4 regions of the Paenibacillus sp. MER TA 81-3 genome follow, and region 1 is predicted to be linked to each of the others. Evidence: riboswitches for the same ligand, from Rfam matches in the RefSeq annotation. Region 1 holds a riboswitch; each other region holds the start of a gene.
The links. A riboswitch is a leader RNA that binds a small molecule or an ion and turns the genes downstream of it on or off. The one in region 1 is predicted to bind cyclic di-AMP.

Region 1 (3,118 bases):
CGACCGCCGACTTCCAACGTATCGTCGAACAGGTCACCAATCGCAAATGGACCGATTTCTTCAATCAATATGTGTATGGCGGCCAAATGGCTGACTTTGCCGTGGAAAGCATTGATACTCGCACTACTGAAGTAGGCGGCGCAACAAGTTATGAAGCGATCGTCCACATTCGTAAACTGGGCGCTGACTACCCGAATATCCCAATTATATTCCGATTTGCGGACGGAAGTACGACACGCAAAGTGTGGGACGGGGATGGCGATCGGATGCAGTACCGGATCACCCATACAGCTCCATTGGATTGGGTCATGGTGGATCCGCTCTATACGATCGTAGTGGAGAATAAACACATTAACAACTATATGAAAGCACAGATCGAGGAGCCTGTGCGCACGCGAGTGAACTTAACCGTCATTAAATTCTTTGAAGCATTTACGAACATATTGGGGTGGTGAGATCGATGAAAGCTTACATACGAACCGGGTGGGATTGGTTGAAAGAGCACGTATACATATGGGTCATCCTCTTTTTATACCAACTGCTATGGGGCTTCTTCGTCTACCGCTTCATTGACGGGATCGTATTGCCCGTGCTGCTGCGGTATCCGAATCCGGCCCCGACCGAGATGAGCTCCCAGCTCTTTCTGATCGAAAGTCAGTTTCACCTGTCAAAGACGAACGACTATGCGCCTTATTTGTGGATAGTAGTCGGTTGTATGGCCATTCGCATGCTGCTGACTCCCTTCATCGAAGCCGGCTTGTTCTATGCGATAGCACATCCGCGGCAGTCGGGACTAACCTTCTTCCAGGGTATAAAAGTAGTCTGGAAGCCGATGCTTCTGCTATATACCATAAAGACGGTTCTGCTCCTGGCGCCCGCTTATTGGTTTGTACCGTATGCAGCGCACGTATTGACGACCAAATCCACCATTGCGTCATTACTTGCATCCGTCGCACCGTTTGTGCTCATCTGGGCCATATGCGGTTGGATATTTCATCATTTGTTTTTATTTATGCAATTTGGCGCCGCTTCGGAATTGTCATTACTTCAATCCGTAACGGCGGGTGTGCGTCGAATGCTCCCTATACTCGGGCTTTCCCTTATTTTCATGGGCCTTGTGCTAGTTATTAGCTTACTATTTACAACCGCAGCGATGTTCTGGACTGGCATGACCGCGCTGATTCTGCAGCAAGCATTTCCTGCTGTTCGGGCCGTGTGCAAGATGTGGGGGGTGTCCGCTCGGTACGCCATATGGCAGGAGGCTAATCAGCAATCAAAATGAGGAAAATGTAACAATTCAAAAACCCGTCACATTTCCATTTAAAAGCGTGATAAAAAAGCTTGTCTGTCGTCGGAAATGACGTTCAGACAAGCTTTTTGTATTTATTGGACAAAAAGTGTTTGTCAAAAGAAAAAAGGTCTGTTACAATAAGTCGTAGATTTATTACAACTTTGTCATGAAAGCGACATTAACATTTGCAAATTTGTAACTAACGAATACAGCAACTAAATCCGAACAGTGATGCCGAATTTCCGGACAACCGGAAAGCGGGGGAACCAGTTATTTGGGTGAATTGATCTCGTATCACAGGGATCATAGGGGACCTTCAACCGAACCCTCCAGCTAACCTCGCAGGCAAGGAAGGGGCTTTCCAATTTGAAGAAGAAGCTAGTAACGGCGGCGCTCGGCCTTAGCGTCCTATTCACATTCAGTGCAGGCAGCGCTTTCGCGGCGTCCAAGATGGATAACAAAATTGAAGATCTGTTAGGTATTACGTACAAGTATGGCGGAACCACAACGAATGGTTTCGATTGCTCCGGTTTCACCAAGTACGTATTTGACAATTTCGAAATCGATTTGCCACGCTCCTCGTCGTCTCAATTCGACGTAGGTGAAAAAGTAAGCAAAGATGAGTTGCGTCCTGGCGATTTAGTCTTCTTCGACACTAGCGGTGGAAACGGTGTGTCACATGTTGGAATCTTTGTCGGTGACGGCAAATTTGCTCATGCATCGACAGACAAAGGCACCCGCATAGACAAGCTTAGCATGGACTATTACGAGAAGCGTTATGTAGGCGCGCGTCGTGTGATGAGCGAGAACCAATACTCTTCATACGCAACAGAATAGCAATTAGCAGTCATAATGAAATTATACTTATATAGGCGTACATAGCCCGATGGGAAGCGATAACCGCTGTCTGTCGGGTTTTTCATATGTTCTGGCAGGAATCTTACACAAGATTACCCCGTCAAGCAGAAACGGAAACCATTTACCTGCGCATTATACTGAATTTAAAGGAGGCATGCCGGATAAACATGCCTCCTTATGTTATCCCAATACATCGACAGCTCGATATATTTATATGCCTTCACTATACCTTATGTTACTTCGATTCGCGCAGCTTCGCTTTCAGTTCATCAGGGCTTAACCCCTCTGTCGAAATACCCCGTTTCTCCGCTTCCTGCTTCAACCGTTCCATTCGTCTTTCGACGCGTTCTCCATCATCCCGATGTTTCTCGTGGAACATTTGTCCTTTTTCACCTAATTTCGCCTTCAGTTCCTGTCGAATTTGCTCACGGCTCTTCCCTTCAGTCTGAATGCCATGCTTCTTCGCCATGAGTTGAAGCTTTTTCTCTCGCAGCTCCTTCATTTCAGAACGAAGCTCTTTCATTTGTGTATGGATTTGCTCCAGCTCTTTATCTGTTTCCGACTCGACCTGCTTAGTGCTCTCTGCCGGCTTTGTCGATTCGGCTTGCTTCACGGCGGTTAGGGACGTATCCCCGATAAGCTTCCAATCGGTTCCGTTCAGTCCTTTCTCCCCTTGCGCCGCCGCTGGCGATGCTAAGAGAAGCATCATTAGACTGGTCCAAGCAATTACAGTTGAGGTACGTTTCAAATATATCCTCCTCCTTCTACAAGAGATGGTACTAGTATGTTCATCCAACCTGAAAGGAAACTGAAAATCAACTAAAACTTTTCTTAATTGCTCAATTGCTGCCAAGTGTAAAGTCACCCGAGCTGGTACGAACTTTCAGCTTCGCCTCGCCACTGCCGAACGCTCCTTTTAGGCTGCTTCCATTTTCGCTGTTCTCTTCATATGTCATGCCATTCCACTCA
Region 2 (3,118 bases), on a different contig from region 1:
GTTATTCATTACTATATCCTAAATACACGGCAGCAAACCGCGTGACTTCTGCCGCGTCATCGCATCAATTAATTTGCTTCCGGCTTCACCGGACCGATCACATACACCGTATGGCCCTTTTTCCTGCCAAACTTGCGTACAGCACCTTTGCTTTCGTAATAAACGTCAATAATTTTGCCTTTTACCGCTCCGCCTGTATCTTCAGCACGTCGAAATCCGACGCCCTCGATATACACCCACCATCCAAGCGGAATGAGCTTCGGATCTACCGCGATCGTACGTCCTTCCACCACCTTGGTGCCGGAGGCGGTCTTGGCTCCCGGTGACCCTTCTTGTTCCGTATAGGCGGTTAATTGAACGTTCTCCAGCATATCCTTGTAATCGAAGCCGACCTTGCCCCCTTTGCCAGAGCCGACACTCGGAGAGCTTGCCGACAGAACGACCACTTCAGGTTCCTTCTTCGTTCCATAGGCTAGAACCTGATTGACCTGCTTCGTCTGAACGGACTTATCCACTAACTGCGAATATACGAGTTTGCCGTCCTCATATACTTTTTCAATCTTTTGGACGACGATTCCCTCTTTCCCCTTTTGAACCGTCTTCGTCTTCCCCTTCAACAAGGTAGGATCAGCTTTCTTGACGACTTGGAATGGAACCTTCACTTTTCGCTCTTCTACGTTCTTACTGACACGCACGATACGAATGTCCATATTACTTGCAACGGCAGCATCTTGACCCGGATATACCTTGTCAGCCGTCTTGACAGGTATTTGAAGCGATACTAAAACGTCGCTCACCGACTTTTTGGTCGTATAATGCGTCTTCTTCTGTCCGTCTACCATCACGTTAACGGGTAACGCGCGTTCGATGACGATCTTATCGCCATCTGTTATTTCCGTATCCAACGGTTTGGATACGGCATCATGTGCCCCTACCGCTATCGCATGCTCATCCAAAACATTACGAAGCGTATCTTGGCGTGTTTCTATAGCGTGCTCTTGTCCATCTACGCGGATGGACAGTGTCTTCTTCGATGCACCATACATATATAATACCGTAATCAACGTGATAACAACCGCAACAGCAGCAATGACAGACACGACACGTACATTTTCATGCTTCCATCGCATTGCGAGCGACATGCTGGATGATCGGGGTTCATGGGTTTCGTCATTAACGATCTCTCCCACTTCTCGGTCCTCCTTACATAGTCCCGCCGTCGAGTGTTTTGCATGATTCCATCTGACGCGACTATATCAAGAATGTTTGCGAAGAATACGTTCATCTGTCGAGCTTATGTGCAAGCTATGGTCGAATTCTTCACACCAACTCCAGTAACGGCTGCTCCCACCTCCTATTTCATAACCCTATGACGTCTTTCTTTTCTTTATTCGAAAAAAGAAGTTTCAAGAGAAACAAAAGAAGCCTAGCGTAAGAGGCGACTCTTGTCGTGGCTTCCCAAATGAAACCCAAACGTCAACAGTGTAGGACGCACGCGGACCCCTCTCTCCGATACGCTGACGAGGTTAGCTGTCGGGTTCGGGCTTGTGAGAGTCGCCCTATCTCAACTCACCGGCTCATGGCTCGGCTGTTCAGAATTCACCCCTAGGATACATTCCGCATGAATGAACATGTATTCATTCCCGGATTGCTCGCGCTTTGGTTCCCCCGCTCTCCAAAATGGAGATTAAGCGATACTGGTTGGTTGGAACAATATTCAAGTGTTTACGAACATCTGTGAGAAATCATATCGTGTTTGCAATCACCTTGTAAAGATGGTATCAATCACGTTTTAAGTCAAAAAGGGTTAAAAAAAAGTAACAAAATCGCTTTTTCGTGAACAAATCCACTTATCTTGTGGTCTAGAACTTTATTTCATCGGTTTTTCATTGATTTTCACCGTATGTCAAAACATGTCAGTCCGTTTTCAGTCGTTATTCTGCAAAATTCTTCAAATTCCATTCCTTTCAATTGCGCCGCCGCCTCTGCTACGAGACGCACATGAGCAGACTCGTTTCTTTTCCCGCGAAAAGGGTGAGGAGTCAAATATGGGGAATCCGTTTCGACGAGTAATCGGTCATCTGGTATCTTTACAAGCACTTCTTTGGGCTGCTTTGCATTTTTAAACGTAATCGGTCCGCCAAAGGAAAGGTAGAACCCCATGTCCAGACACATTTTTGCAGTCTCCCAGCTGCCGGAGAAGGAATGCATAATCCCACCGACTTCACTCGCCTTCTCTTCACGCAAAATACGAATCACATCTTCATGCGCCTCGCGATTATGAATGACGATGGGCATGTGCAACTCCCGGGCCAGCCCGATCTGCTGACGAAATACACGCTGCTGAACATCCTTCGGTGAAGTATCCCAATGATAGTCGAGACCAATCTCGCCGATGGCGACGACTTTGTCATGCTTGGTGAGCTCGGCAATCCAATCGATATCCTCTGGCTTCATTGTTATGGCATCCACCGGATGCCAGCCTACAGCCGCATATATGAAATCATATTTCTCAGCTAACGCCATTGTTGTAGGAATGGTCTCGCGGTTAAAGCCGACATTGACCATACGTGTAACGCCCTGCTCCACAGCATGAGCGATCATTGCCTCACGATCCTCGTCAAATGCTTCGTTGTCCAAATGGGTATGCGTATCAAATAACACGTCAAATGCGCTCCTTTTAAAATTGTATTGATTACTTTCTCCTTCTTAATTTAAAGAGCTTGTTTCCACTTTCCATCCATCGACCAGTTCTTGGACTCAATTTTTTCGCTGCAGGAACATCCGCTTCACTTCATCCGTGAGCCGATGTTCCACAGCTTGAAGCTTGTCCATCGGGAAATAAATGTAATGATTTCCACGGCGAATGCCGCTGATGGAACGCACAATGTCCGATTTTTTGGACAATTCCATCACTTGGTCATGACCATCCCACAGCAATATGTGCTGCTGCGTCGGTTCGTCTCCCGAGCGATACACATCATACGGATTATCCGAAGGTGAATCGAACATAATGTCGTAGTCCGGATTCAAGCCTGCCGCATGCCATTCACGGCACAGCCATTCAGCATTCAACTCGTCCACTTCAATATACTTGTACAGTTTACGCTCGATGAAT
Region 3 (3,118 bases), on a different contig from region 1:
ATTATTGAACAACCTCTACTATCGGAGTGTCAGATGTTCCGCAATGGGTCCCAATACAAGCACGGGCAAGAAGGTCAGTGCGCCGATAATGAACACGGTTCCGACGAGGATGGCCGTATACAGCGCATTGTCCGTACGAAACGTTCCGATCGTTTCTGGTATCCACTGCTTCTTAACCATCGAGTCTGCTACACCGAGCAGCGCAATAATCGAGATATACCGTCCGAACAGCATAACCAGGCCCGTAGAAATATTCCAAAATGGCGTGTTGTCTGCCAGCCCCTCGAATCCAGATCCATTGTTTGCTGCCGACGACGTAAACTCATACAGCACTTGAGAGATGCCGTGATAACCCGGATTGGTTATGGACCCCCTGCCCAAATCGGTCAGGAAAGCGATCGCCGTTGGAACTAAAATAATGAACGGATGGGCCAAAATAGCAATCGCCACCAACTTCATTTCCCTGGCCTCAATCTTGCGTCCCAGAAATTCCGGCGTTCTCCCGACCATAAGACCGCACAAGAACACGCCCAGTATGGCATACATCAACATATTGACCAAGCCGACACCGTCTCCGCCGAACACACAGTTCAGCATCATTTGCCCCAGCGGCACTAAGCCGCCGAGCGGCGTTAATGTATCATGCATATTGTTGACTGTGCCGGTCGTAGCTGCCGTCGTTACGGTCGTGAATAGGGCGGATTGGGCAATGCCGAAGCGCACCTCCTTCCCCTCCATGCTGCCTTGCGCAGCATCGATGCCAAGTGCGTTTATCGCCGGATTGCCTTGACTTTCCGCATAATAGGCCAGCGACAAAAACATGAGAAACAGCATGCTCATCGCACCGAAGATGACCCACCCTTGCTTCTGATTGCGGGCAAATTTGCCGAAGGTGTAAGTCAATGCAGCCGGGATGCACCACATCGATAATATCTCAATCACATTCGTAAGCGGGTTCGGGTTCTCGAACGGATGAGAAGAGTTCACCCCGAAAAATCCGCCGCCGTTCGTACCCAAGTGCTTAATCGACACCAGCGAGGCAACCGGGCCCCGCGCAATGGATTGCACGTCTCCTTGCAGCGTTGTCGCCTGCACCGTAGCCCCGAAGGTTTGCGGAACTTGCAATGCAACAAGAATAAGCGTCACAACAACTGCGAGTGGCAGCAGTAAGCGCGTATGCGCCTTGACAAAGTCAACGAAAAAGTTGCCAAGCGTATTTCCTTTGGACGTAATCCCGCGAATAAAGGCGATGGCCACGACGATACCGGTGGCCGCTGACGTGAACATCATCATCATAATGACCGCCATTTGCGAGAAATAGGTCAGCCCGGATTCACCGCTGTAATGCTGTAAATTCGTGTTAGTCATAAAGCTGATAATCGTATTGAACGAGAGTGTCGGCTCCATATTGTCGATGCCGTTCGGATTCAGCGGCAGCAGCTTCTGCACTCGCAAAATGATATATCCTAGCACGACCAGCACAATGTTGGTCAAAATCAAACTGAGCGTATATTTCTTCCACGACATGCCGGAGCGGTTCTTCAGACCCGCAATGCCATAAATGACATTCTCGAACGGTGTAAACAGCTTGTCGGTCCGGTTCGGTTGATTAGAGAACACATGGTACATATAGCTCCCTAATGGTTTGACAAGTAGAAGCAGCAGAATAAGAACCGCCGCAATTTGCAAAATCCCCATGGATAGGCTCCCCCTCTAATGTATAAGTTCGTCGTTCGGTTAAAATTTTTCCGGATGAATCAGCGCGTAAATTAAGTACAGGAACAGAAACACGATACAAATGGTGAGGAACATCATCGTTCGTCTCCTCCCGTTTGTTCGACAACTTTGCCGCACCATGCCAAAAATCCGCAGAACATGGAAAAGACAAGGGCTAGAGCAGCAATCATATATAGATCAGACATGTGACAACCTCTCTTCATTAGCATTGTTTTTAACACGCAATCGTGCTCTCACGCCCAAAAAAGGCAATAAAAAAGAAACCTGCGAGAAAAGGAACTTTCTCGTGGTTTCTGGGCACAGTCTATTAAACCGTGTCACACACGACGATCGTTGCCTCTCTCCGTACGCTTACGAGGTTAGCTGACGGATTCGGGCGCGAGAGTCGCCCTACCGACAGTGAACTGTCGGATTCACCCCGTGAGCTCGGTCAACTATGCGCCCAAGCTCGTTGGTTCCCCCGCTTTCTGCTTTACAGAAATTAAGCGATAAATTTGAAAAGGTACAAGCTATGATTTTCATTATTTTCATGAGAAGACAATAAAAAGCCACAGAGGCATAAACCCTGTGGCCGATTAATCGATCACGAGTCCTCATCCTCTCTCCTACGCTTACGAGGTTAGCTGACGGATTCGGGCAGTGAGAGTTGCCCTACCCCGGAATTAGACCCATAGAATCCAATTCCGCAGGATTCACCCCATGACCGTTCTCCGACTCTCACATCGGAATTCGATCAGATGTTGGTTCCCCCGCTTTCTGCTGTGCAGAAATTAAGCGATTCAGAATGCTGAACGGATAATTTAATTCATGAACGTATATTACGTCTCGGCAGTTACTTTGTAAAGCAGCCAAATTTCCAAAAATGACTAGAAAACGGCGGCTTTTGGTCTGCCAAAATCGATTTATACTTCTAAATCCATTTATCGCGTTCATTATCTCGTTCTTGCTCGGTATTTCAGAATACTTCCTCTGTAGGGCGCATCATATGAGCACAGTCTCCCTTCACCCATTTTGCGCAGAAATCGTGATGCGGTTTCTGCATTTTCAGAAAACATTAGCTTTTCGAAGAAACAACCGTAAAATCGCGAAATAAACAGTTCCTATTTGTAAATAAAACCAATTTCCCAGCCGATTCGATGAAAATATACGGTTTTTTAACTGTTTTCACATTGTACAAAGCATAAAGGAAATGAGTAAGATACGTGTCGTACACCATCATTCTTTCTGATTGTTCAATTATGCCGCAGCAACCCGCGGCAATCAGTCATGATGGCTTCGCTGCGCGCAAGACAATGCCTGGAGGGAATGAACATGGCAAAGCAGCAAGCGGAACGAATCATTAGCAATTTGGAATTGTATCAAATATCTGTGTCGTCCGGAC
Region 4 (3,118 bases), on a different contig from region 1:
CTACCTTCTTGACGCCAAGCTCCTTCATCTGAATACTGACCAGGATGCTCGTCTGGATGTCATCGCCAATCGCAACAATGGCGCAATCAAAGTTGCGAATGCCGAGCGAGCGGAGCACATCTTCATCCGTCGCATCCGCCACGACGGCATGGGTCACCATGCCCGTCATGTCCGCAACTACCTCTTCATCTTTATCGATGCCCAGCACTTGATGTCCTAGTCTGACTAGTTCCTTGGCGAGGCTCGATCCAAATCGTCCCATCCCGACTACTGCAAACTGCTGCAACTCCATAATAGCTATTAACTCCTTCATCCATTACTATTCTCTATTTACCCTATCGTAATCTTGCCTTCCGGATGGCGGTACAGTTCCCGCTCGCTCTTCGGTCCGAGCGCATAGGCCAGCGTTATCGGCCCCAATCGCCCGGCAAACATCGTCAAACATAGAAGCACCTTGCCGAAATCGGTCAAATCCGTCGTTAAGCCCATTGTCAAGCCGACCGTGCCGAAGGCAGACGTCGTCTCGAACAAAATCATAAGGAACGGATGGTCCTCTGTCGTCGATAATATCATCGAGACCATAATGACCAGGAACAACGCCAACAAGGTCAATGTAACGGCTTTGAATATTCTGTCCTTCGCCAAGCGATAGCGATAGATGACGATATCCTCTTTTCCCCGAATCATCGTAATGACCGCACCGACAAGAATGGCGAACGTCGTTGTCTTGATCCCTCCCCCGGTTGAACCGGGCGAAGCCCCAATAAACATCAGTATGATCATAAAAAACTGGGAAGCTTGGCGCATGGCGCCGATATCGATGGTATTCGCGCCGGCCGTACGCGGGCTGACAGACTGGAACAAAGAAGCCCAGAACTGCTCCCACCCGCTTAAACCGGCGAGCGTGCGTGTATTGGTAAATTCAAATATGAATATAACGACTGTGCCGATAACAATAAGAAGTCCGGTCATTGTCAAAACAATCTTCGTATGCAGCGACAATTTGCGGGTACGGCGATAATCCACTACATCGGACAATACGATAAAGCCAATCCCGCCCAGTACGATGAGCAACATAGCCACTGTATTAATGACCGGATCTCCCACATAGCTCGTTAAGCTGGAGAACGGTCCGTACACCGAACCGAACAGGTCGAATCCAGCATTGTTGAACAATGACACCGCATGGAATATCCCGAAATAAATGGCTTGTCCGAGTGGCAGGTCGAACGCCCAACGCGTCGCAAACAGAATGGCGGCGGTTCCTTCGATACAGAAGGCAAACAGCAGCACCTTGCGGATAAGGCGGACAATTCCCTCCATGCTGCCTTGATTAAGCGCTTCTTGTAAAATAAGACGTTCCTTTAACGAAATTCTTTTTTTAAAAGCAAGCGCGAACAACGTCGCCATCGTCATGAAGCCAAGCCCGCCGACTTGAATGAGCAGCATAATGACCACTTGCCCGAACACCGTAAAGTTGGTGCCTGTATCGACCACAACTAGCCCGGTCACGCAGGTTGCTGATGTTGCTGTGAAAAACGCATCAACAAAAGAAAGCGGCTGTCCGTTGGAATTTGATATCGGCAGCATAAGCAGAAATGCGCCTAATAAAATAATTAATGCAAATCCAACGACAAGTATGCGTGACGGCGTTAAATGTAAAATCCTATTTTTCCTTGAAAGCTTCAAGGGGTGTCACCTCTTTTTGTCCACGAAAAAAAGCACTGGAAATCCAATGCTATCGCTGGTATCCTGACGCACTTGCCTACGAGGTTAGCTGACGGATTCGGGCACGTTCAGGCTGCCCTATTCGCAGACGGTTCTTATGACCCGTCATACGCGAAATTCACCCCATTAATCGGTTCCCCCGCTTTCGTACATTGACGAAACTCGGCATGTATGCAATTCATAACGAGATTATATACGTTTCCCTACTCGCGCACAAAGTCAGAGATCGAACAAATTCAGTTGAATAGGCTGAAAAATAACGTTAAATAGCGCTTACAAAACCCCATTTTCTTGAAATGTATCGAGAACTCTTTCATTATCAAGGCGTAGCTTCATTCCTCTGCTGGACTTTACACAAATGAAGTGGATACAATAATAAAAGAGAACTGCGTATATACGACTAAATGGAGGAAAAAAGATGTCTTTTACCCATCAAGCACACCATGATGCTCATAATCAGGCTGCACCTTCTTATTACATAACCAAGCCTTTACTTATTGCTTCCATCGTTGGGTTCATAGTGTTTCTCACCGTGCAGGTTATTATTCCCTTACTGCAATCCGAGGTGAGCCCGGAGGAAGGCGCACAGGTCTCAATGATTACGAAGACGGAGGCGGTAGACAAGGCGATTCAGTACATGAAGCAGCAGTCTTGGAGATCCGAACTGACGTTGCGAAGTGCTGACCCGACAGTCGTGTATCAGACGGATTCCACGCTGGCTGGATATATCAGCAAGGAACGTTTGACGGAAGCATTCCAGCCTTGGAGCCGCAAGGCTCCGTATGATAGGTATCAAGTCCTGCTCTCCGTTGTACGCGGAGGCCGCCCCGATGTGTTGAGCATCGATGTCAACATGACGAGCGGCCAGATTATCGGCTTCAATTTCACCGGACGCCCAACGACTGCCGCGGATGACTCCGTCGTCTCCCGAACGTTAGACTATCGCGCCGTGGCGGAACAGACCATAAAACAATTGGGCTGGTCATCATCCGAGTTGAACATTCAGCAAGAAAGCTTGAACAGCAAGGACGAAATACGGTTCACGGTGCCCAAAGCCAAAGTTGGCGGCGCAACGCTTGACTTCGTCGTACACTTTCACAACAACGACGTCGTCACAGCCAAGCCAGTATGGGAGGTGCCGCTAAGCTATAAAACAGAGGAATTGCAGCAGACCGCCACCGCTTCGTCCATTTATAAAATTGGTTATACATGGATGTCGTTGCTGCTCAGCATTCTCGCGCTCGTCGCGTGCATTCGTTACCGCAAGCTTATCCGATTCCGCTCCGGTACGATAATCACACTGTCCATCGTCTCATGCGGAATCTCTCTGCTTCATATCTGGAACCTGCTGCCTGGCCTCATCTCGCTTCAACTCGGGGTGCCTGCCGCA

Region 2: linked by a shared signal. The riboswitch ahead of M3650_RS28100 (resuscitation-promoting factor) and the one ahead of M3650_RS27640 (C40 family peptidase) in region 1 are both predicted to bind cyclic di-AMP.
Region 3: linked by a shared signal. The riboswitch ahead of kdpF (K(+)-transporting ATPase subunit F) and the one ahead of M3650_RS27640 (C40 family peptidase) in region 1 are both predicted to bind cyclic di-AMP.
Region 4: linked by a shared signal. The riboswitch ahead of M3650_RS10240 (TrkH family potassium uptake protein) and the one ahead of M3650_RS27640 (C40 family peptidase) in region 1 are both predicted to bind cyclic di-AMP.

What each region holds. Positions count from the first base shown of each region.
Region 1 covers NZ_JAMAWB010000028.1:33,819-36,936, forward strand. The annotation lists gene M3650_RS27630 (M1 family metallopeptidase) at 1-455, shown strand, start outside; gene M3650_RS27635 (carbamoyl transferase) at 461-1,282, shown strand; cyclic di-AMP (ydaO/yuaA leader) riboswitch at 1,514-1,654, shown strand; gene M3650_RS27640 (C40 family peptidase) at 1,658-2,128, shown strand; gene M3650_RS27645 (serine protease) at 2,385-2,897, opposite strand; gene M3650_RS27650 (DUF4097 family beta strand repeat-containing protein) at 2,989-3,118, opposite strand, start outside.
Region 2 covers NZ_JAMAWB010000029.1:54,635-57,752, forward strand. The annotation lists gene M3650_RS28100 (resuscitation-promoting factor) at 69-1,190, opposite strand; cyclic di-AMP (ydaO/yuaA leader) riboswitch at 1,501-1,704, opposite strand; gene M3650_RS28105 (TatD family hydrolase) at 1,897-2,664, opposite strand; gene M3650_RS28110 (HD domain-containing protein) at 2,761-3,118, opposite strand, start outside.
Region 3 covers NZ_JAMAWB010000008.1:152,304-155,421, reverse strand. The annotation lists gene kdpA (potassium-transporting ATPase subunit KdpA) at 19-1,698, opposite strand; gene kdpF (K(+)-transporting ATPase subunit F) at 1,738-1,812, opposite strand; cyclic di-AMP (ydaO/yuaA leader) riboswitch at 2,070-2,235, opposite strand; cyclic di-AMP (ydaO/yuaA leader) riboswitch at 2,331-2,524, opposite strand; gene M3650_RS13450 (hypothetical protein) at 3,049-3,118, shown strand, end outside.
Region 4 covers NZ_JAMAWB010000006.1:139,594-142,711, reverse strand. The annotation lists gene M3650_RS10245 (potassium channel family protein) at 1-292, opposite strand, end outside; gene M3650_RS10240 (TrkH family potassium uptake protein) at 331-1,689, opposite strand; cyclic di-AMP (ydaO/yuaA leader) riboswitch at 1,748-1,906, opposite strand; gene M3650_RS10235 (CPBP family intramembrane glutamic endopeptidase) at 2,147-3,118, shown strand, end outside.